DNA from 3 places in the Inquilinus sp. YAF38 genome. Region 3 is predicted to be linked to each of the others. Evidence: predicted binding sites of a transcription regulator. Region 3 holds the regulator's gene; each other region holds the start of a gene.
What was found. Region 3 encodes PhoB, which activates phosphate uptake and scavenging genes when phosphate is short. Its sites were predicted from a motif close to TNTCATAAAACTGTCA; they were not measured.
Positions count from the first base shown of each region.

Region 1: the regulator PhoB is predicted to act here: its motif matches at 3,874-3,889, upstream of AB4Z01_RS04750 (RNA degradosome polyphosphate kinase).
Region 2: the regulator PhoB is predicted to act here: its motif matches at 5,108-5,123, upstream of AB4Z01_RS23025 (inorganic phosphate transporter).

Region 1 is NZ_JBFRCU010000007.1:17,231-24,536, forward strand. It holds gene AB4Z01_RS04735 (helicase HerA-like domain-containing protein) at 1-1,291, shown strand, start outside; gene AB4Z01_RS04740 (adenylate/guanylate cyclase domain-containing protein) at 1,373-2,773, shown strand; gene ppk2 (polyphosphate kinase 2) at 2,892-3,809, shown strand; gene AB4Z01_RS04750 (RNA degradosome polyphosphate kinase) at 3,921-6,113, shown strand; gene AB4Z01_RS04755 (Ppx/GppA phosphatase family protein) at 6,127-7,306, shown strand, end outside.
Region 2 is NZ_JBFRCU010000057.1:35,656-42,961, forward strand. It holds gene AB4Z01_RS23005 (MgtC/SapB family protein) at 1-470, shown strand, start outside; gene AB4Z01_RS23010 (c-type cytochrome) at 579-911, shown strand; gene AB4Z01_RS23015 (LuxR C-terminal-related transcriptional regulator) at 1,265-2,428, shown strand; gene AB4Z01_RS23020 (CorA family divalent cation transporter) at 2,443-3,447, opposite strand; gene AB4Z01_RS23025 (inorganic phosphate transporter) at 3,471-5,054, opposite strand; gene AB4Z01_RS23030 (glycine zipper family protein) at 5,227-5,613, shown strand; gene AB4Z01_RS23035 (arginase family protein) at 5,617-6,534, opposite strand; gene AB4Z01_RS23040 (carboxymuconolactone decarboxylase family protein) at 6,579-6,977, opposite strand.
Region 3 is NZ_JBFRCU010000016.1:7,198-14,503, forward strand. It holds gene AB4Z01_RS09720 (bifunctional acetate--CoA ligase family protein/GNAT family N-acetyltransferase) at 1-1,138, shown strand, start outside; gene AB4Z01_RS09725 (lytic transglycosylase domain-containing protein) at 1,283-2,536, shown strand; gene AB4Z01_RS09730 (calcium-binding protein) at 2,777-3,793, opposite strand; gene AB4Z01_RS09735 (LysR substrate-binding domain-containing protein) at 4,138-5,097, shown strand; gene AB4Z01_RS09740 (class I SAM-dependent methyltransferase) at 5,061-5,642, opposite strand; gene phoB (phosphate regulon transcriptional regulator PhoB) at 5,705-6,412, opposite strand; gene phoU (phosphate signaling complex protein PhoU) at 6,409-7,140, opposite strand; gene pstB (phosphate ABC transporter ATP-binding protein PstB) at 7,166-7,306, opposite strand, start outside.

The DNA.
Region 1 (7,306 bases), on a different contig from region 3:
CAAGACGCTCGGCCTCGGCGCGCTGACCTATCAGGGCTATCCGACCGTGTTCTGGGACCTGTACGGCAAGCTGGGCACGCCGGTCCGCGCCACGGTGGCGGAGATGGGGCCGCTGCTGCTGTCGCGCCTGCTGCAGCTCAACGACACGCAGGAGGGCGTGCTCAACATCGCCTTCAAGGCGGCGGACGAGGAAGGGCTGCTGCTGCTCGACCTCAAGGACCTGCAGGCGCTGCTGGCGCACATGGCCGAGAACGCGTCGAAATTCACCGGCGTCTACGGCAACGTCTCCAAGGCCTCGGTCGGCAGCATCCAGCGCCAGCTGCTGGTGCTGGAGCAGCAGGGGGCGGAGGCCTTCTTCGGCGAGCCGGCGCTGGACCTGATGGATCTGATCCGCACCGGTTCGGACGGGCGCGGCATGATCAACGTGCTGGCGGCCGAGACGCTGATCCAGGCGCCGCGGCTCTACGCCACCTTCCTGCTCTGGCTGCTGTCCGAGCTGTTCGAGCGCCTGCCGGAGGTCGGCGACCCGGACAAGCCGAAGCTGGTGTTCTTTTTCGACGAGGCGCACCTCCTGTTCGACGACGCGCCCAAGGCGCTGGTCGAGAAGGTCGAGCAGGTGGTGCGGCTGATCCGCTCCAAGGGCGTCGGCGTCTATTTCGTCTCGCAGAACCCGATCGATATCCCGGACAAGGTGCTGGCCCAGCTCGGCAACCGGGCGCAGCACGCGCTGCGCGCCTTCACCCCGCGCGACCAGAAGGCGCTGAAGGCCAGCGCCGACACCTTCCGCACCGAGGCCGGGCTCGATGTTGCCCGCGCGCTGCAGGAGCTGGCGGTGGGCGAGGCGCTGGTCTCCTTCCTCGACGCCAAGGGCATTCCCGAGGTGGTGGAGCGGGCGCTGGTCTGCCCGCCGGTCTCGCGCCTCGGCCCGATCACCGACGGCGAGCGCCAGGCGGTGATCGCCGCCGGCGGCATGGCCGTGAAATACGCCGCCGCGATCGACCGCGACTCCGCCTATGAGAAGCTGAGCATCAAGGCGGCCGAGGCGCAGCAGCAGGCCACGGCCGCCGCCGAGGCCAAGGCCCAGGCGAAGGCCGAGGCCAAGGAAGGCCCCAGCATGGCGGAGTCGATCTTCCGCGACGTGATCCGCAACGCCGGCAGCTCGGTCGGCACCCAGCTCGGCCGCAGCCTCGGGCGCAGCGTCGGCGGCTCGGGCGCCGGCACGATCGGCGGCAGCATCGGCCGCGCCGTGGTCCGCGGCGTCCTGGGCTCGCTCTTCGGCGGCCGGCGTTGACGGGCCGCGCGGCCGGAGGCGCCGTGACGTAAGGCAAGCGGCCCCTGTCCGCCACGGGCGCGACTGGGGTATGCTCCGCCCATGCAGGACAACGACGCCCTCTTCGACGCCTTGCGCCGCTCGGCCGACCCCGGCGTGGTCGCTGCCGTCGACGATCTCGTCCGCAACGGCCGCGATGAGGAGCTCGCGCGCGTCAACGCCCTGGCCTTCGCGGCCGCCCGCAGCCTGGATGAGGAGGCGGTGATCGCGGCCCTGCTGCACGCGTCGCGGCTGGGCCTGTTCGAGATGTCCTGGAACATCCTGTGCCCGAGCTGCGGTGGCGTCCTGGACGCCAACGCCACGCTGAAGAGCGTGCGGCAACAGGATTACCATTGCGCATTCTGCTCGGTGACCAGCGAGCCGACGCTCGACGACACGGTCGAGGTCAGCTTCACGGTCAGTCCCCGGATCCGCCGCATCGCCGCCCACGACCCCGACACCCTCGGCTTCTGGGACTATCACCGCCAGGTCTTCTTCGGGTCCGGCGTCGCGTTCCCGGAGCTGGGCGCATTCGACAAGCTTATGCTGGAGACGGTCGAGCTGCAGGCCGGCGAACGGATGATCCTGGCCCTGCAGCTTCCCGCGCACCCCCTCATCATCTTCGACCCGGTGACTCACACGGCCCATCTGGTCGAGACCGCGGGCGAGCCGACGACGGACCGCCGGGAGCTGTCCATGGTCTTCACCAGCGCCCCTGCCGGCGTCGGCCGAACCACCCTGTCCCCAGGTCCGCTCCGCCTTCAGCTCGACAACCGGGCAGAACGCCGGGTCCTGGTCGGCGTCTATGTGGCGGGCCCGGAGCTGGACAAGCTGATCGGCGGCCGCCGCCCGTTCCTGACCGCCAAGCGGCTGCTGACCAACCAGACCTTCCGCGACCTGTATCGGACCGAGACGCTCGACGTCGAGCAGCGGCTCAAGATCATGAGCCTGACCTTCCTGTTCACCGACCTGAAGGGGTCGACCGATCTCTACGAGCGGGTCGGCGACCTCGTCGCCTATGACTTGGTGCGCTCCCACTTCCAGATCCTGAACGAGATCGTGGCGTCCGAGGCCGGGGCCGTGGTCAAGACCATCGGCGACGCCGTGATGGCGACGTTCCCGGCGCCGCACCGGGCCGTCTCGGCTGCGCTGCGCATGCGCGACTCCATGCGGCAGCTGAACGCGCGGCAGGGGGCGGAGGAGCTGATCTTGAAGATCGGGATCCATGAGGGGCCGTGCCTCGCGGTGAACCTCAACGATCGCCAGGACTATTTCGGCCAGACCGTCAACATCGCATCGCGGGTGCAGGCGCTGGCTACCGAGGACAGCATCTTCGCCACCCAGGCGGTGCTCCGGGACGCGGAATCGGTCCGGCTGCTCTCGTCGCGCGGGGTCGAGGCCCGGCCTCAGGCGCTGACGCTCCGGGGTGTTGCAGACCGCATGCCCGTCTTCGCGATGAGCTGACGTTCAGCGACCGACTGTCACCAAACTGCATAAGCTTCCGGGTACACGGGGTGAGAGACCGTCTGGAAACGCGCCAGTAGCATTTACAGACGGTCTCTGAGCAGCAGGAGGCAGGCCCATGACCGAGCTGAAAGACACCGACACCCGCAGCTGGCACGAGATCGAGCTCGAAGACGACATGGACGAGGAACTGGAGCAGGCGGTCGACGACGCCCGCGTCCCGCCCGAGCTCCGCGCCCTGCTCGAGACGCGCCGGAAGAACTCCATCGACCGCCACATCTATTTCAATGAGCTGCTGCGCCTGCAGAGCGAGCTGGTGAAGCTGCAGGACTGGGTGCACCACAAGGGCCTCAAGATGGTGGTCCTGTTCGAGGGCCGCGACAGCGCCGGCAAGGGCGGCGCCATCAAGCGCATCACCCAGCGCGTCAATCCGCGCACCTGCCGGGTGGTGGCGCTGCCCGCCCCCTCCGACCGCGAGAAGACCCAGTGGTACTTCCAGCGCTACGTGCCGCATCTGCCGGCCGCCGGCGAGATCGTGCTGTTCGACCGCAGCTGGTACAACCGCGCCGGCGTCGAGCGCGTCATGGGCTTCGCCAGTGAAGGCCAGGTGGAGGACTTCTTCCGCGACGTGCCGGAGTTCGAGCGCATGCTGCTGCGCTCCGGCATCATCCTGGTGAAGTACTGGTTCTCGATCACCGACGAGGAGCAGCAGCTGCGCTTCCTGATGCGCATCCACGACCCGATCAAGCAGTGGAAGCTCTCGCCCATGGACCTGCAGTCCCGGGTGCGATGGGAACAGTACACCAAGGCCAAGGAGGCGATGTTCGAGCGCACCAGCATCCCCGAGGCGCCCTGGCACATCGTGGAGGGAAACGACAAGAAGCGGGCGCGCCTGAACTGCATCTCGCACCTGCTCTCGGCGGTCCCCTACGAGGAGGTGCCGCACGAGGAGATCAATCTGCCGGAACGGGTGTTCGACCCGAACTACGAGCGCCGCACGCTGCCGGCCGAACTCTACGTGCCCCAGCGCTACTGACGTGGCGCTTACCGTTCAGGCTTGTGTATAGTGCGGTGAAATCGAGCCCGACAAGGGCTTGATATTACAGTTTTGTTGCGATCGATGAAGGTTCGGAGACGACCCGTGAGCATGTTGCAGAGCACCGCCGAGGCCGTCCCCACCGAGGCGCCGGAAGCCGTCCGCGCACCCGCGCTGCCGTCGATCCCGGCGGATTCGCCCGAGCGCTTCATCAATCGCGAGCTGTCCTGGCTGGCCTTCAACCAGCGTGTCCTGGAGGAGGCCTACAACACCCGCTATCCGCTGCTGGAGCGGCTGCGCTTCCTGTCGATCTCGGCCTCCAACCTGGACGAGTTCTACATGGTCCGCGTCGCCGGGCTGAAGGCGCAGGTGGCGCTCGGCGTCGTCTCGCCCAGCCAGGACGGGCTCAGCCCGGCGCAGCAGCTCGGCGAGATCACCGCCCGGGTGCAGGAGCTGATGCGTGACCAGCAGCATTGCTGGCGCGCCCTGAGCGAGGAGCTGCGCGCCGCCGGCATCGCCGTGGTCGGGCCGAACGAGCTGACCAAGCCGGAGAAGGCCTGGCTGGAGGAGCGGTTCCTCAACGAGATGTTCCCGGTGCTGACGCCGCTCGCCATCGACCCGGCCCATCCCTTCCCGTTCATTCCCAATCTCGGCCTGTGCCTGGCGCTCACCCTGGTCAACACCGGGGAGGAGACGCAGGACGAGATGGACGCGATCGTGCCGCTGCCACCGCAGCTCGACCGCTTCACCCGCCTGCCCGGGGCGCCGATCCGCTTCGTGCTGATCGAGGACATCGTCAAGCTGTTCCTCGATCGTCTCTTCCCCGGCTACGCGCTGCATGCCAGCGGCGTGTTCCGGGTGATCCGCGACAGCGAGATGGAGATCGACGAGGAAGCGGAGGACCTGGTCAAGACCTTCGAGAGCGCGCTGAAGCGCCGGCGCAAGGGCATCGTCATCCGCCTCGCCGTCTCCGCCGACGTGCCGGACTCGCTGCGCCGCTTCGTCTGCGAGAAGCTGAAGGTGAAGGATGACGACGTCTTCGCCATGGACCGGCTGCTCGGCCTCAGCGACACCCGGAAGCTGATCGTCGACGAGCGGCCGGAGCTGCTGTTCTCGCCCTACAACGCCCGGTTCCCGGAGCGGGTGCGCGATTTCGGCGGCGACTGCTTCGCCTCGATCCGGGCCAAGGACATCGTCGTCCACCACCCCTATGAGAGCTTCGACATCGTCGTGCAGTTCCTGCGCCAGGCGGCGCGCGACCCCGATGTCGTGGCGATCAAGCAGACGCTGTACCGGACCTCGAAGGACTCGCCGATCGTCCAGGCCCTGGTCGAGGCGGCGGAGGCCGGCAAGTCGGTCACCGCGATGGTCGAGCTGAAGGCCCGCTTCGACGAGGAGGCCAACATCCGCTGGGCCCGCGACCTGGAACGGGCGGGCGCCCAGGTGGTGTACGGCATCATCCATCTGAAGACCCACGCCAAGATCTCGATGGTGGTGCGGCGGGAGCAGGGCGGTCTGCGCACCTACACCCATTTCGGAACCGGCAACTACCACCCGATCACCGCCAAGATCTACACCGACCTCAGCTTCTTCACCTGCGATCCGGGCCTCGGCCACGACGCGGCGGCGGTGTTCAACTACATGACCGGCTACGCCAGGCCGGCGAAGCTGGAGAAGCTGTCGATCGCACCCCTGTTCCTGCGCAGCCGGATCATGGAGTCGATCGAGGCCGAGATCGACAACGCCAAGGCGGGCAAGCCGGCCCAGATCTGGGTCAAGCTGAACGCGCTGGTCGACGCCAGCATCATCGACAAGCTGTACGAGGCTTCGCAGGCCGGGGTGGAGATCGACCTGGTGATCCGCGGCATCTGCTGCCTGCGCCCCGGCGTGCCCGGCCTGTCCGAGAACATTCGCGTGCATTCGATCGTCGGCCGCTTCCTCGAGCACGCCCGCATCCTGTGCTTCGGCAACGGCCAGAAGCTGCCGTCGCGCCAGGCCAAGGTGTACCTGTCCTCGGCCGACTGGATGCCGCGCAACCTCGACGGCCGGATCGAGAGCCTGGTGCCGCTCGAGAACGCCACCGTCCGCCAGCAGGTGATGGAGCAGATCATGCTGGCGAATCTGAAGGATGAATCGAACACCTGGATGCTCGACCCCGATGGCCGCTATCATCGGATCGACGCGCCGGAGGATGCCTTCAGCGCGCATATGTACTTCATGACCAACCCCAGCCTGTCCGGCCGGGGCAGCGCTCTGAAGGATGCGAAACGGGCTCCACGCCGCCTGGCCAAGCCCGCGGAATAAGGATCGAGGCTCGGTGTTCCGTATCGGACCGATCGTTCCGTCCCGGCCGGGGCGGGTGGGCGTCATCGACATCGGCTCGAATTCGATCCGCCTCGTCGTCTATGACCGGGTGACCCGGTCGCCTGTCCCGGTGTTCAACGAGAAGGTGATGTGCGGGCTCGGCCGCGGCCTCGGCCAGGCCGGCCGCCTGTCGCCCGAGGGTGTGGTCCAGGCGCTCGACAACCTGTCGCGCTTCACCCGGCTGCTGGAGGGCATGGGCGTCGACCGGGTCGACGTGCTGGCCACCGCGGCGGTGCGCGAGGCCGAGGACGGCGCCGATTTCGTCGCCGAGGTCGAGCGCCGCTGCGGCCTGCCGGTCACCGTGATCAGCGGGGTGGAGGAGGCGCGGCTGTCCGCGCTCGGCGTCCTCTCCGGCATCCGCGACGTCGACGGCGTGATGGGCGATCTCGGCGGCGGCTCGCTCGAGCTGGTCGGGCTCGACCGCGGCGAGATCGACGAGCAGGTGACCCTGCCGCTCGGCCCGTTCCGGCTGATGGACGAGACCGGCGCGCGCAAGGAGGCGCGCAGCGTCGTGCTCGACACGCTGGGCCAGCAGGACTGGCTGCCGGCCTATGCCGGCCGCAGCTTCTATCCGGTCGGCGGCGCCTGGCGCGCCATCGCCAAGCTGTTCATGGAACGGGTCAATCACCCGCTGCACATCATCCACCAGTACACGGTGCCGACCGGCGCTCTGGCCGAGTTCGTCGGCCTGGTGGCGAAGCAGAGCAAGGGGGCTTTGTCCGGCGCCTCGATCTCGCGCCGCCGGGTCGAGATGCTGCCGATGGCCGCCCTGGTGCTGGAAGGCGTGCTGAAGACGCTGAAGCCGGCGCGGGTGGTGTTCTCGGCCCTCGGCCTGCGCGAGGGCCATCTCTACGACCTGCTGTCGCCGGAGGACCAGGCGCGCGACCCGCTGATCTACGCCGCCGCCGAGCTGGCGCACCGGCTCGACCGCTTCGGCCATGCCGAGGTGGTGGCGGAATGGACCCGCTCGGTGTTCCCGGAGGAGACGGCGGACGACGCGCGGCTGCGCCAGGCCGCCAGCCTGCTCTCCGACATCGGCTGGTTCGAGCATCCCGACTACCGGGCCGAGCATGCCTGGCTGCGGGTGCTGCGCATGCCCGTCGCCGGGCTCGACCATGCCGAGCGCGTGTTCC
Region 2 (7,306 bases), on a different contig from region 3:
ACCCGCCACTGGCGCTGGCCTTGGCGGCGCCCCTCGCCGGCGCCGCGGTGGTGGCGATCGGCAGCGGCCTGTGGCTGTGGCGGGCCGCCGCCGACAAGACCAGCGAGGCGCCGCCGCTCGGCAATCCGCTGGACCTGTGGTCGGCGCTGAAGATCGTGGCGCTGATCACGGCGGTGCTGCTGCTGTCGAAGGTCCTGGACGACACGCTCGGCGTCGCCGGCCTCTATCTGCTCGCCGCGATCTCCGGCCTGGCCGATGTCGATGCGATCACCCTGTCGGCGGCGCGGCTGGCCCGGGGCGGGCTCGACATCACGGCCGGCGCCACGGTGGTGCTGATCGCGGCCGGGGTGAACACCCTCGTCAAGGCCGGACTCGCCGTCGTCCTGGGCGGCCGGGCGATGGCGCTGCGCATCCTGCCGGCGACCGTCGCCATGCTGGCCGCCGGTGCGGCCGGCTTTGTCACCATCTGATGTCTCGGGCCTTCTCGGAAACGGAAAGCCTGGTCTCCGACGATTTCGCCGGGGCGATCTACCGGATCCGGCATGAAGGCTGAGCGCAAACCGACGGGAGGCAGGGTCATGCTCAAGCGGATACTGGCGGGGCTGGCCCTGCTGGCGGTTTCCGGGACGGCGACTTCCGACGCTGCATGGGCGGCGGGGGACAGCATCGCCGGCCGGGCCAAGGCCCGGCAATGCGCGGCGTGCCACGGACTCAGCGGCCTGGCCCGGATGCCGGGTGTCCCGACCATCGCCGGCAAGAACCCCATCGATCTCGAGAAGCAGTTGAAGGCTTTCCGCAGCGGCGAACGCACCGATCCGCAGATGTCGGCCATCGCCAAGCAGTTGAGCGATCAGGATATCGAAGATCTTGCCGCCTGGTATTCCGGCATCCGGTTCTCCGCACCGGAATAGGGACGTCGGCCCAGATGCGAGACAGGCCACACCGAACGGGTGTGGCCTGTCCCAAATGCCGTCGGTCTGCACATCGCCCTCGGTTGAACCTCCCCGGACGAGCCGCTCGGCCTCTGATTTTTAACGAAATGCCTCAGATTGAATAAAATTTATATCAATCTTCGCGGGTGTCTGTAATCTTCATACCCTGAAACACCCGGAGAATGACTGAAAACCGATTCCGGTCCTACCTGCAAATTGAGGGTGGCAACCTGACCCAAATGGACTATCTTCATCAAGACGCTGGCTCAGCCAGTCGGGTGCCGCGACACAAGGCCGATTCCCTCTGTGTCCAGTCGAGGATCGTTCCCGAGATGGCGGATGATCTCCCGGACCTGATCGCGAGAATCTACGACGCGGCGCTTGACCACGGTCTGTGGGATTCGGTTCTCAACGATCTTGCCTGCCTGTTCGCCGATGGCCACGCCAGCCTGTACCTGCTGCACGAATCCGACACCGCCGAGACCACATCCTTCGAGGCGCTGGCCGCGACCAGCCGCTGGGACCAGGCCTTCCTCGACAGCTATGGCCAGCATTTCTGGCGGCTGAATCCGTGGAGCGAGCGGGTCCTGAACCGCGCCGTCGGCGAGGTCACGATCAGCGACACGCTGGTGCCGCGCTCCAATCTGGAGCGGACCGAATTCTTCTCCGATTGGCTGCGGCCGCAGCAGCTGCTGTCCGGCGTCGGTGGCACCTTCCTGCGCCGCGGCGGCGTCTCGGCCCATGTCAGCGTGCTGCATGCCGATCCGGTCACGACGGAGGAGACGGCGCGGCTGGCGGAGTTGATGCGCAGGCTGCTGCCTCATTTCGCCCGCGCCGCCCAGGTCCATCAGCGGCTCGGCGACGTGGTCACCCAGCGCGACGCGCTCGAGACCGGCCTGGACCGCCTGTCGATCGGCGTGATCCTGACCGATCCGACCGGCCGGGTCTCCTTCTCCAACCGTGCCGCCGAGACGCTGCTGCGGGCCGGCACCTCGTTGCGGGTCGACCAGCGCGGCCTGCTCTGCGCCTCGCAGCCGAACGAGACCACGAAGCTGCGCCAACTGATCGCCGCGGCCTCGATCGTCCTCGACGATCCGCGGACGGAGCCGGGTGGCGGGCTGACCCTGTCGGATACGGGCGGCGGCGATCAGCTGGCGGTCCTGGTCACGCCGGTCAGCCGCAACCGGCCGCTGCTGAGCCTGACCGCGCCCAAGGCGGCGATCTTCATCGCCGCGCCGACATCGGCGAACCAGCTGTCGCAGCCGGAGCTGCGGCGGCTGTACGGCCTGACCCTGACCGAGGCGCGGATCGCCGGCGAGCTGGCGACCGGCCTGTCGCTGAAGGCGATCGCGACCCGCCTCGACGTCAGCTACGAGACGATCCGCAACCATCTCAAGAAGATCTTCCTCAAGACCCGCACCAACCGGCAGTCGGAGCTGGTGCGCCTCCTGCTGCGCAACCTGCCGGCGCTCGGCAGCCGCACCGCGGCGGAATAGCCGCGCTCAGGCTTTCAGAACATTCTCCGCCAGAACATCAGCACCAGCGTCGCCACGCCGGCGGCCAGGATCAGCAGCATCACCCATAGGAAGGCGCCCGGATCCTGTAGCCCCGGCAGGCCGGCGACGTTCATGCCGAAGATGCCGGTGATCAGCGTCATCGGCAGGAACACCGCGGTCAGGATGGCCAGCACCAGCAGGCTGCGGTTCATCGCCTCGGCCCGCTGCGCCGCGATCTCCTCCTGCAGCATGCGGGCGCGGTCGATCACCTCGTCCACGCCGCGGGCGGCGCGACGGAAGCGCTCGGCGGCGGCGGCCAGGCCGGCGCGGCCGGCCGGGTCGGCCCAGCCCGGCATGTCGTCCAGGCCGGCGGCGACCACGGCACCCTCGGGCAGCAGATGGCGGCGCAGGGTCGCGGCGCGGCGGCGGATGCGGCCGAGTGCCTGGCGGTCCTCGACCGTGCGGCTGGTCGACCGGTCGTCCAGCACCCGGTCCTCGATGCCGTCGACCTCATCCATCAGCTTCTCGACCGTCGCCTCGGCCTCCGCCGCCAGGTGCCCGGCGATCAGGGCCAGCATGCCGAGCGGGGTCTCCGGTGCTCTCCCCGCGGCCAGGCTGCGGCGGATCTCGTCGACCACGCGCAACGGGTGGCGTCGGCCGGTGACCAGCAGGTTCGGCCCGACGCAGAAGCGCAGGCGGCCGATCTGGTCCGGCTCGAAGGCGAAATCATGGTGCAGCCCGTTGGCGGCGCCGACCAGCCAGCCGTCCAGCCGCTGCATCTGGACCCGGTCGGGCCCGTCCAGCAGCCACTGCGCCACGGCCGGCGGCAGGGTGCCGTGGCGGCCCAGCCAGTGCCGGGCGCGGGTATCGGTCAGCTTCAGATGCAGCCAGACCCAGCCCTCACCCACCTCCGGCAAGGGATCGACCCCGGTCTGGCGGCAGGCGCCGGACTCGGGGTCGAAGCGGTAGGCGGCGGCGACGGCGTCGCCGAAATGGAAGCTGACCGGCGCTGCTCGCACCGCCTCCAAAGTCCGGTCCCGGATCAGAACAGGTGCCGCAGCAGCCAGTAGAGCGTGCCGGCCAGGGCGATCGAGACCGGCAGGGTCAGCACCCAGGCCATCAGCAGGTTGCGGATCGTGCTCCATTGCAGGCCGGAGCGGTTCGCCGCCATGGTCCCGGCGACGCCGGAGGACAGCACATGGGTGGTGCTGACCGGCAGGCCGTACATGTCGGCGGCGCCGATCGTCGCCATCGCCACCAGCTCGGCCGAGCCGCCCTGGGCGTAGGTCAGGTGCTCCTTGCCGATCTTCTCGCCGACGGTGACGACGATGCGTTTCCAGCCGACCATGGTGCCGAGGCCCAGCGCGATGGCGACCGCCACCTTGACCCAGTCGGGGATGAACTTGGTGGCCTGGTCGAGATAGCCGCGATACTGGGTCAGCACCTTGCCGTCATCGGCGCTGAAGGCGGGCGAGCTGGTCTTCGCCATCTGCTTCAGCGCTTCGGAGGTCAGGTACATGTCGTTGCGGATGTTGCCGGTCTGCTCGGCCGGCACCGAGGCCAGCGAGCTGCGGCCGGCGACGCTGCGGTCGATCTCATGGGCCAGGGCGACCAGCGCCGGCACCGTCTCCGGCGCCAGGGTCCGGTCGCGGACATAGGCGGTCACCGCCGCCCGTGCATCGGCCGGCGCGGCGACGTCGCCGGCATAGCGGGTCAGCACCCCGGCGGCCTGGTCCGACGCCTGCTCGAACGCGGTGATCTGCGCCTCCGGCATCGCCCGGTTCAGGGCATAGGCGGTGGGCACGGTGCCGATCAGGATCAGCATGATCAGCCCCATGCCCTTCTGGCCGTCATTCGAGCCATGGGCGAAGCTGACGCCGGTGCAGGTCAGCACCAGCAGGCCGCGGATCCACAGCGGCGGCGGCGTGTTGCCTTCCGGCGCGCGGTACAGCTCCGGCCGCTTGATCAGCGCCTTGGCGGCCAGCAGCAGCAGTGCCGCGGCGGCGAAGCCGATCAACGGCGACAGCAGGAGCGACTTGCCGATGCCCAGCGCCTGCGACCAGTCCACGCCGCTGGTGCCGGTGCCGGGGATCGCCATCAGCTGGTTCATCAGGCCGACGCCGATGATCGAGCCGATCAGCGTATGCGAGGAGGAGGAGGGCAGGCCGAAATACCAGGTGCCGACATTCCAGATGATCGCGGCGATCAGCAGGGCGAACACCATGGCGAAGCCGGCATTGCTGCCGACCTGCAGGATCAGCTCGACCGGCAGCAGCGAGATGATGCCGAAGGCGACCAGGCCGGTGGAGGTCAGGACGCCCAGGAAGTTGAAGAAGCCGGACCAGATCACCGCCACCGTCGGCGGCAGCGAGTTGGTGTAGATCACCGTCGCCACCGCGTTGGCGGTGTCGTGGAAGCCGTTGACGAACTCGAAACCGAGCGCGATCAAGAGGGCGATGCCGAGCAGGATGAAGGGCAGCAGGCTCGGCGAATGCACGTCGCCGAGGTCGTTGGCCAGGCTCCAGCCGGCATAGATCACGCCGAAGATGAGCAGGGCGATGACGGCCAGGGGCGTCAGGCGGCTCAGCCCCCCTGTCGGCCTGGTGTCGAGCACAGAACTGGTCATACGGGGCCTCGCCGGCTGCGATGGTGCGATGCGGTGACCCTACAAGCCGGATGTTACGGTTATGTTATGGTTTGCGGACGGTGGCGGGGCACGTGGCTCTTGGCCGAAAATGGTCTCATTTGGCTATGATAGTGTCGTAGCGCCGTTTTCCGGCCGATCGAGGGAGAGTGACATGGGCTTGAACAGAGCAGCCGTTTTCGCCGTCGTGGCTCTGGGCCTCGCCGGCTGCGCCGACCAGGTGCGGCCGATCATCGACCCCGCGACCTCGGTCGCTGGCGGGCGCAACTACGAATACGATGTCGGCCAGTGCCAGCAGCTGGCCAAGCAGGTCGATGCGGGCGGCCGCACCGTCGGCGGGGCGCTGCTCGGCGCCGGTGTCGGTGCGGCGGGCGGCGCGATCATCGGCGCCTTCACCGGCAATGCCGGGCGGGGCGCTGCGATCGGCGCGGGTGTCGGCGGCCTCACCGGCGTGGTCGGCGGCGGCGCCTCCGCCGCCAACAGCACGCAGAACATTGTGCGGAACTGCATGATCCGCCGCGGCTACGCCGTATTGGATTGACGGTCAGGCCGGCGTCCGCGCCGCCAGCAGGCACAGCCAGGTCCAGCCGATGGTGGCGGCCAGCACGGCGGTGACCTCGCCCTGGTCGTAGGGCGGGCAGGTCTCGACCACGTCCGCCCCGACCCAGCCGACATCGCCCAGCCGGCGCAGCAGCGCCAGCGCCTGCCACGGGAACAGGCCGCCGGCCTCCGGGCAGGCGACGCCGGGCGCCAGGCCGGGGTCGATGCCGTCGATGTCGAAGGTCAGATAGGCCGGGCGGTCGCCGAGCACGGCGCGGATCCGCTCGACCGTCCGGTCGATGCCGTCGAGATGGATGCTCTCGGCGGACAGGCCGGTGACGCCCTGGTCCCGGGTCCAGGCCGCGGTGGCGCGGTCGACCGGGCTGTGCAGCCCGACCTGCACCGTGGCCCGCGGGTCGACCAGGCCGCGCCTGATCGCATGGCGCAGCCAGGAGCCGTGATAGATCGGTGCCGTGGGCGTGCCGGCCCAGGTGTCGACATGGGCATCGAACTGCATCAGCGCCAGCGGGCCGTGCTTTGCCGCCGTAGCCTCCAGCAGCGGCAAGGTGACGGTGTGGTCGCCGCCGAAGGCCAGCAGGCGGGCGCCGGCGCCGATCTGTTCCGCCGCCGCGGCGCGGATCGCCTCCAGGCTGCCGGCGATGTCGGCGGTGATCGGCGCGGCGTCCCCGGCGTCGTAGAGATCCAGCCGCTCCTCCGGGCTCAGGCCGAGGTCGGGATGGTCGTCGCCGGTCAGCGTCCGGCTGGCAGCGCGGATGGCGCCGGGGCCGAAGCGTGAGCCGGGCCGGTTGGTGGTGCCGAAATCGAAGGGCAGGCCCAGCACCGCGGCGGCGGGGCGGCCGCCCTCCGGCCGGGTGCGGTGCGGGGCGTTGAGGAAGGTCGCGATGCCGGCGTATGGGGGCAATGATCTCTCCGTGTGCGGGGGGGATGGTTCGCGATGGCGGATCGTCACTCAGGCCGGCGGAACGCCTCGTCGATCGGCACCTGCAGGCCGTTGACCAGGCGGTTGGTCTCGTTCGCCATGCCGACCACGGCCAGCAGCTCGCCCAGCATCTCGTCGGTCATGCCGGCCTTGCGCGCCGCCACGCTGTGCGAGGCGATGCAGTAGCCGCAGCCATTGGTCGTGCTGACGGCGAGATAGACCATCTCCTTCACGAGCGGGTCGAGCGCGCCGGGCGCCATCACCTCCTTCAGGCTCTCCCAGGTCCGCTTCAGCGTCGGCGGGTGCATCGCCAGCGCCTTCCAGAAGTTGTTGACCTTGTCGATCCGACGAGTGGTCATGATGTCGTCGTAGACGGCGCGCACCACCGGCGACGTCTCCTCGTATTCGACCAGACCCGATGCCATGGCGATGCTCCTCGCGATTCCGATGCGGGCAGGGTGGCACGGCCGGGCGGCCCCGTCATGGGGCCTGGCAAACCGTCACAATTGCGCAGGTGACAAGCCGGATCGGTCCCGGTTATGGTTGCGTCGCTGTCGTCCCGACCAGCGGATTCGAGCACGCGAATCCCGGCGGTTGACTCTGTCCCGACCATCACTATACTCCGCGCGCTTCGGAGCCCGAGGGCCCCGAAGCTTAAGTCGTTCGCGTGGCCGCTCCGGCCCGTGGGCGGACATGAACCAGCAGACCCGGCGTTGCAGGTCAGGTCCCGGTGGGGCAGGGCAGCGGCGGCGCC
Region 3 (7,306 bases):
GCACCGGCGGAACCAGATGCTGCTGATGCAGACGCCGCCCGCCCTGCCGGAGGATTTCGAGCCGGACGCCGATGCCGCCCGGGCGGTGATCGCGGCGGCGCTCGCCAAGGGCCGGACCGAGCTGAGCCCAGCCGAGTCGCGGTCGGTGCTGGAGTCCTACCGCATTCCGCTGCTGCCCGAGAGCGCCGCCATTCCGCCCGAGGCGCATCCGCTGGTGCTGGGGATCGACGAGGACCCGGTGTTCGGCCCGGTTCTGCTGTTCGGCCAGGGCGGCGCCGCGGCCGAGTTGCTGCATGACGGCGTCGCCGCCCTGCCGCCGCTGAACGCGGTGCTGGCCCGCGACCTGATGATGCGCGCCCGGGTGTGGCGGCTGCTGCAGGGCTATCGCGGCCGGCCAGCGGCCGACCTGGATGCCGTGGCGCTGACCCTGGTCAAGCTGTCGCAGCTGGCCGCCGACCTGTCGGAGGTGGCGGCGCTGCGGATCAACCCGCTGCTGGCCGGCGCCGGGGGCGTGCTGGTGCCCGGCGCCGCGATCCGGGTGCAGCCGCCGCTGCCGCCGGGCACGCCGCGCTTCGCCATCCGGCCCTATCCGCAGCGGCTGGTGCAGCGGCTGGCGCTGCGCGACGGGCGCGAGATCACGCTGCGGCCGGTGCGGCCCGAGGACGAGCCGGCGATCCAGGAGATGCTGCAGCGGTCCAGCCCCGAGGATGTGCGGCTGCGCTTCTTCAGCGCCATGCGCAGCTTCAGCCACGAATTCGCCGCCCGGCTGACCCAGATCGACTACGACCGCGAGATGGCGCTGGTGGTGGAGGCCGAGGAGGACGGCCGCCGGGTGATCCTGGGCGCCGTGCGCATCATCGCCGACCCGGACGGCGAGACCGCGGAATACGGCATCATGGTGCGCTCCGACCTCAAGGGCCAGGGTCTCGGCCACCGGTTGATGACCGAGATCATCGACTATGCCCGCGGCCGCGGGCTGAAGCGGATCTTCGGCGAGGTGCTGCGGGAAAACACGACGATGCTGCGCATGGCCGGAGAGCTCGGATTCGCCCGCGCCGACGTGCCGGACGAGCCCGGCATCATTCATGTGACGATTTCGCTCGACCATTTGCCCGCTCTCAGTCAGCATTCCGCATAGGAAATCCGCGACCCAGGGGGATGGGTGTTTGTGTTTTTCCTCTTTGAATGAACGACTTGTCCGTATACGTTGAGGGCCTGCGTTAATTTGCGACCCGCGGCGATGCCGCCGGGCTTTTGCGTTTGGGGGAGCATGGAGGGGAAGATGCCAGGGACATTCCGCTGGACCAGGACGGTTGCGGCCACGGCCTTGCTCGCGGGGCTGCTTGCCGCCTGCGCCGAGGCTCCGAAGCCGAAACCCGCCGTGGTCGCCAGCGGCCCCTGGGGCGCCGAGATCCACGACGCTTCGCGCCGCTTCGACATCCCCGAGGAATGGATCCGCGCGGTGATGCATGTGGAGAGCGGCGGCCAGACCCATTGGAAGGGTGGCCAGCCGATCACCAGCACGGCCGGCGCGATGGGGCTGATGCAGGTGATGCCCGGCACCTATGACGAGCTGCGCTACGTCCACGGCCTGGGCCCCGACGCCTATGAGCCGCGCGACAACATCCTGGCCGGCGCCGCCTATATCCGCGAGATGTACGACCTGTACGGCTATCCCGGCTTCCTCGGCGCCTACAATGCCGGGCCGGAGCGGTACCGCCAGTATGTCGAGGAAGGCCGGCCGCTGCCGCGCGAGACCGAGCGCTACATGGATATCATCGCGCCGCAGATCGCCGGCATCATGCCGGGCAAGGGCGGCACCGACCGGATGACCCAGTACGCCGCCGCCCAGATCCAGCAGAAGGTGCCGGCGCCGATCCGCATGGCGCCGATCCCCGACGGGTCGTCCAGCCGCAACACCACCGTGGTGGCGGCGATGAAGCCGATCCCGGACGGGTCGTCGATGCGGAACACGACGGTGGTCGCGGCGATGCAGCCGATTCCCGATGGCTCGTCGACTCGCGGCACCACCGTGGTCGCCGCGATGCAGCCGATCCCGGACGGGTCGAGCACCGTGGTCGCTTCGACGCTGCCGCCGGTCCGCGTGATACAGCAGCCCGGCGTGGTGCGGATGCAGCCGATCCCGGATGCCGGCATCCGGGTCGCCGCGGCCGCCCCGGTCGCGCGCCAGGTCGCCCCGGCCCCGGTGCGGATGGCCCCGATCCCCGACGGCAGCACCCAGGTCGCCGCCGCAGCTCCGGTCGTCCGTCCGGCACCGGTGCGCATGGCGCCGATCCCGGATGCGCCGGCACAGGTGGCGGCCGCCGTACGGGCCCCGGCTCCCGCCGCCCGGGTCGCGGTGGCGCCGACCCGGATGGCGCCGATCCCCGACGCCCCGCCGGTCCGTGTCGCAGCCGCGGCCAAGCCCGCGCGCGCGCCGGCGCTGCAGCAGGTCGCCGACGCCGGCGAGACGCCTCGGCGCCAGGCCAACGGCCTGCCCAGCGGCTGGTTCGTGCCGAGCGCGCCGGGCAACTGACCGTCTGTTCACAGGAAAGCCCGCGCCGCCGAAGGGTGGCGCGGGCTTTTGTTTGGCACGATGTCGGCCCGGCCCTCTCCATCTGGCCGGGCGTCCGGCCGCCGAGCATGCCGACCCGGTCGCGGCGAGTCCCGAAGGGGCGTTGCCGCCCAACGGTACAGGCCCCTCTCGGTCGCCATGGCGCCACGCCCGCGACGATGAGGAGCGAGAGTCGATCCGAAGAAAGACGGTATCCGGCACTCAGAGCATGAAGTCGGCGGCCTGCAACGCGATGCCGCCGGTCAGAACGATATGGAAGTCGGAGGTGCCGTTGCCGTTGACGTCGCCGGCGATGGTGGTGACGCCAGGGCTGGTGACGGCGGCGCGCAGTTCGCCAGCATGGTGGGTGTAGAGGCCCGTGCCGATGAAGGTGAAGGCCTGGTTGCCGGCCGCTGCGGTGTTGGCGTCGATCGTGGACAGGTCGATCCTGTCGCCCTGGGCGTGGCTGAAATCAGTGATCCGGTCGGCATTGGCCCCGATCATGCTCTCAACGATCGCGGCATAGACGAAGCGGTCGGCCCCGATGCCGCCGGTCAGCGTGTCCTTGCCCCCCGCCCCGGTGAGCACGTCGTTGCCCCCAGCCCCGGTGAGCGCGTCGTTGCCCTCGTAACCGTTCAGGATGTTGGCGGCAGCGTTGCCAGCGATGGTGTCACCGGCCTTGCCGCCATTGACGTTCTCGATCCCGGCAAAGGTGTCGCCCTGGGCATCGCCGCCGCTGCCGATGCCCGATGTCAAGTAGACAGTGACTGCAGCCACCGCGCCCCAATAAGTGGCGAGATCGGTGCCGGAGCCGCCTTCGAGCCGATCCGCCCCGGCGCCGCCACGGAGCACGTCGTTGCCCTCGAGACCGAACAGGGAGTTGGCGCCGGCCGATCCGTTCAGCGTATCGCCGGAACCGCCGCCGAAGAGTGCCTCGACGTCGCTGCCGATCACATCGCCCTCGGCATCGCCGCCATGCCCCGTGCCGCCGATCGTCACGGTCACTGCTACAGTGCTGTAGCTGTAGACGGCGGCATCCTCGCTCCCGGCACCGCCGTTCAGCTGATCTGCTCCCGACCCGCCGATGAGGAAATCCGAGCCATTCCCGCCATTCAGCTTGTCCGCCCCGGCCCCGCCGATGAGGTCATCGTCGCCGTCGCCGCCATCGAGCGTGTCCCACCCGCCCCAGCCCCAAAGCTGGTCGTTTCCGGCATATCCAAGTATCAGATCGTCAAGCACCGTCCCATCCAGGTCATCACTGGCGTCTGTTCCAACGATTGTATTGACCATTCCATCCCTCCATCCCAAAGAGAGGCCAGGCCGATCGTCGGCCCTCCGGTTTCAGATTGCAGAAATATCAAGTTAAATTTCTGAATTTCTTCATGATTATTCGAGCTTTGAAAATATATATTTGATTTATGCTTTTATAAGACATATCTATAAAATGCATTTCCGGTGCCGACAATCGAGTATTGTTCAATTCTGAATGAGGAAAATGCAAAGGCTGCGGGTGAGCGGCCCTCGATCGCTCGTTACGGACTGCGGCGACAGAGGATGCATGGTGCCCAGCAAGGGAGATCGGAATGAGGCCGAGGCACGTGCCACTCAACGCCTTGCCGTTTTTTGAAGCTGCGGCACGGCTGGGCAGCCTGACCATGGCGGCAGCGGAGCTGTGCGTCACCCCCGGCGCCGCGAGCCGGCAGGTGAAATCGCTTGAAGCCGCGCTCGGCGTTGCCTTGTTTCGGCGCCGCAACAACGCGATCGAACTGACGGATGAGGGCCAGGCCCTGCTGGCCTACGTCACCGATGCGCTCGGCCGGATCCGCACCGGGTCGCGGATGGCCGCCTCACGCGGGTCGCGGCTGGTCGTGCGCGCACCGCTGACCTTGGCCCAGCGCTGGCTGATCCCGCGTCTCGGCGCCTTTCGGCAAATGCATCCAGGGGTCGACCTCTGGGTCAAGACGATCGGGTCCGGCGCGCCGGTCGACCCCGATGTCGAGATCCGCTACACGCGGGGCGATGCAGCCGATCCGGCCCATACCCAAGGCCGGATCATCCTGCACGACCGCATCGCCGCGGTCTGCCGTCCGGGCAGCCGCTTCGGCGATGCGCGGACACCGGCCGACCTGCTGCAGATGCCGATCCTGCTCGACACTTTCGACGGCTGGTCGTGGCAGCGCTGGTGTGACATCGCCGGCATCCCGTTCCTGCCGGCCAAGGGCACCACCACCCTCGACACCGACGAAGCGGCGATCGTGGCCTGCCTGGCCGGCTTCGGCGTCGCGCTGGCGACGTCCGCCTTCGTCGCACCGCTGATTGCCGGCGGCGAATTGCAGCCGCTGTGCCCGCAGATCCATCCGGTGATCGGGGTCTATCGCGCAATGGCCCTGTCGTCGAGCCCGACCACGCTGGCGTTCATGGCTTGGCTCGACGGGCTCGAGCAGCGTGGCCTTGCAGATTATCCCGGTCCGGGTCCCGCAGCCGCCGTCAGGGGGAAGCCCAGGGATCAGGCCGCGTCAGGCAGCCCCGTCGGGCGGCGGTAGCTCCAGGCGCCGAGCGGCGGCAGGTTGCGCCAGACGAAATCGACCATCCGGCCCTGCAGCCCCAGCTTGCGCCGCGGCAGCGGCGACAGGATCTGGTTGGTCAGCTGCAGGAAGCGGCCCGACCGGCCCATGCGGGCGAAGGCCGCGTCGATGATCTGCCGCTGCAGGTCGAGCGGAAACCAGATGATCGGCAGGCTGGACGCCACCACCGACAGCCGCTTGATGCCGGCCTTGTCCAGCATCGGGCCGATCTCGGCCACGTCGCCCTCCAGCACCGTGACGCCGGGGAAGCGCTGGCGCAGCACGGCGCAGAACTCCGGCATCTTCTCGACCACCACCAGCTTCTCCGGCGGCAGCCCGGTCGCCAGCAGCCCTTCGGTCAGGCTGCCGCTGCCGGCGCCGAGCTCGAGCACTGGATCGCTGCAACGGGGATCGATGTGCCGGGCAAAGGCGCGGGCCACGGCGGGGCCTGACGGCGCCCAGGCCGCGACCTTCAGCGGCGAGCGGAACCACAACCGGAGATACAGCCAGGAATCCTTGCTCATTCGACACACCTCCGTGCCGTTCGTCGGGGACAACCGCCTGTCTTTGCAGAAAGTTCCCGGGCTCAGGCCTGCGCCTGGACGTCGAGCGAATAGCCGGCGGAGCGGACGGTGCGGATCAGGTCGGTCTCGCTCTCGTCGTTCAGCGCCTTGCGCAGGCGGCGGATATGGACGTCGACGGTGCGCGGCTCGACATAGACGTCGTGGCCCCAGACGATGTCGAGCAGCTGCTCGCGGCTGAACACCCGGCCGGGATGCTGCATGAAGTGGCGCAGCAGCCGGAACTCGGTGGGGCCGAGATGCACGTCGCGGTTGCCGCGGCGGACACGGTGTCCGCCGAGATCCATGCTGAGATCGGCGTAGCTGAGGATGTCGCCGGCGCTGGACGGCGAGGTGCGGCGCAGCACCGCCTTGATCCGGGCCATCAGCTCGGGCGTCGAGAACGGCTTGGCGACATAGTCGTCGGCGCCGGAATCGAGGCCGCGGACGCGGTCACCCTCCTCGCCCCGCGCGGTCAGCATGATCACCGGGATGTCGCGGGTCTTGGCGCCGCGGCGCAGCTGGCGGCAGACCTCGATGCCGGAGAGATGCGGCAGCATCCAGTCGAGCAGCACCAGGTCCGGGCGCTGCTCGCTGGCCAGCAGCAGCGCTTCCTCGCCGTCATACGCGGCGAGGACGCGGAAGCCCTCGCGCTCGAGGTTGTAGGTCAGGAGGGTGACGAGGTCGACTTCGTCCTCGACCACCAGAACCAGCGGCTGGATGCCGGCCCTCATGCGTTCTCCTCCGGCTTGGCCTCGGGAGTGACGACGGTGAAGGAGGAGGAGTCGCCCTTCGGCCGCGCATCCTTCACCGGCTTGCCCGTGAGCAGGAAGTGGATCAGCTCGGCGATGTTAGTGGCGTGGTCGCCGATCCGCTCGATGTTCTTGGCGATGAACAGCAGATGGGTGCAGGGCGTGATGTTGCGCGGATCCTCCATCATGTAGGTGAGGGTCTCGCGGAACAGGCTGGTGTAGAGGTCGTCGACCGATTCATCCTGGCGCCAGGCCGACAGCGCCTTGTCCAGATCGCGCTCGGTGTAGGCGTCGAGCACGTCCTTGATGATCTGCTGCACCATCCGGCCCATGCGCGGCAGCGTCGCCACCGGCCGGACCACCGGCACCTGGGCCAGCGCCAGCGACCGCTTGGCGATGTTGGCGGCGTAGTCGCCGATCCGCTCGAGGTCCGAGGCGATGCGCAAGGCCGAGATCACCTCGCGCAGATCGGCCGCGAAGGGCTGGCGCAGGGCCAGGATCTGGACCACCGCGGCGTCGATCGAGGCCTCGTAGGCGTCCATCTGCTCGTCGCTGCGCATCACCCGGCCGGCGAGGTCGGCATCGCGCCGCACCACCGCCTGGATGGCGAGCTCGAGCTGGCTTTCGGCCAGGCCGCCCATCTGCACGATGGTCCGGCGCAGGGCCTCGAGCTCCTGGTCGAAGGACTTGACGATATGTTCGTTTGCCATGGCGCTGATCCTTCTGACCCCCGGCTCAGCCGAAGCGGCCGGTGATGTAGCTGTGCGTCCGCTCGTTCTTCGGGCTGGTGAACAGCTCCGACGTCTCGCCGAACTCGACCAGCTCGCCAAGATACATGAAAGCGGTGAAGTCGGCGGCGCGGGCCGCCTGCTGCAT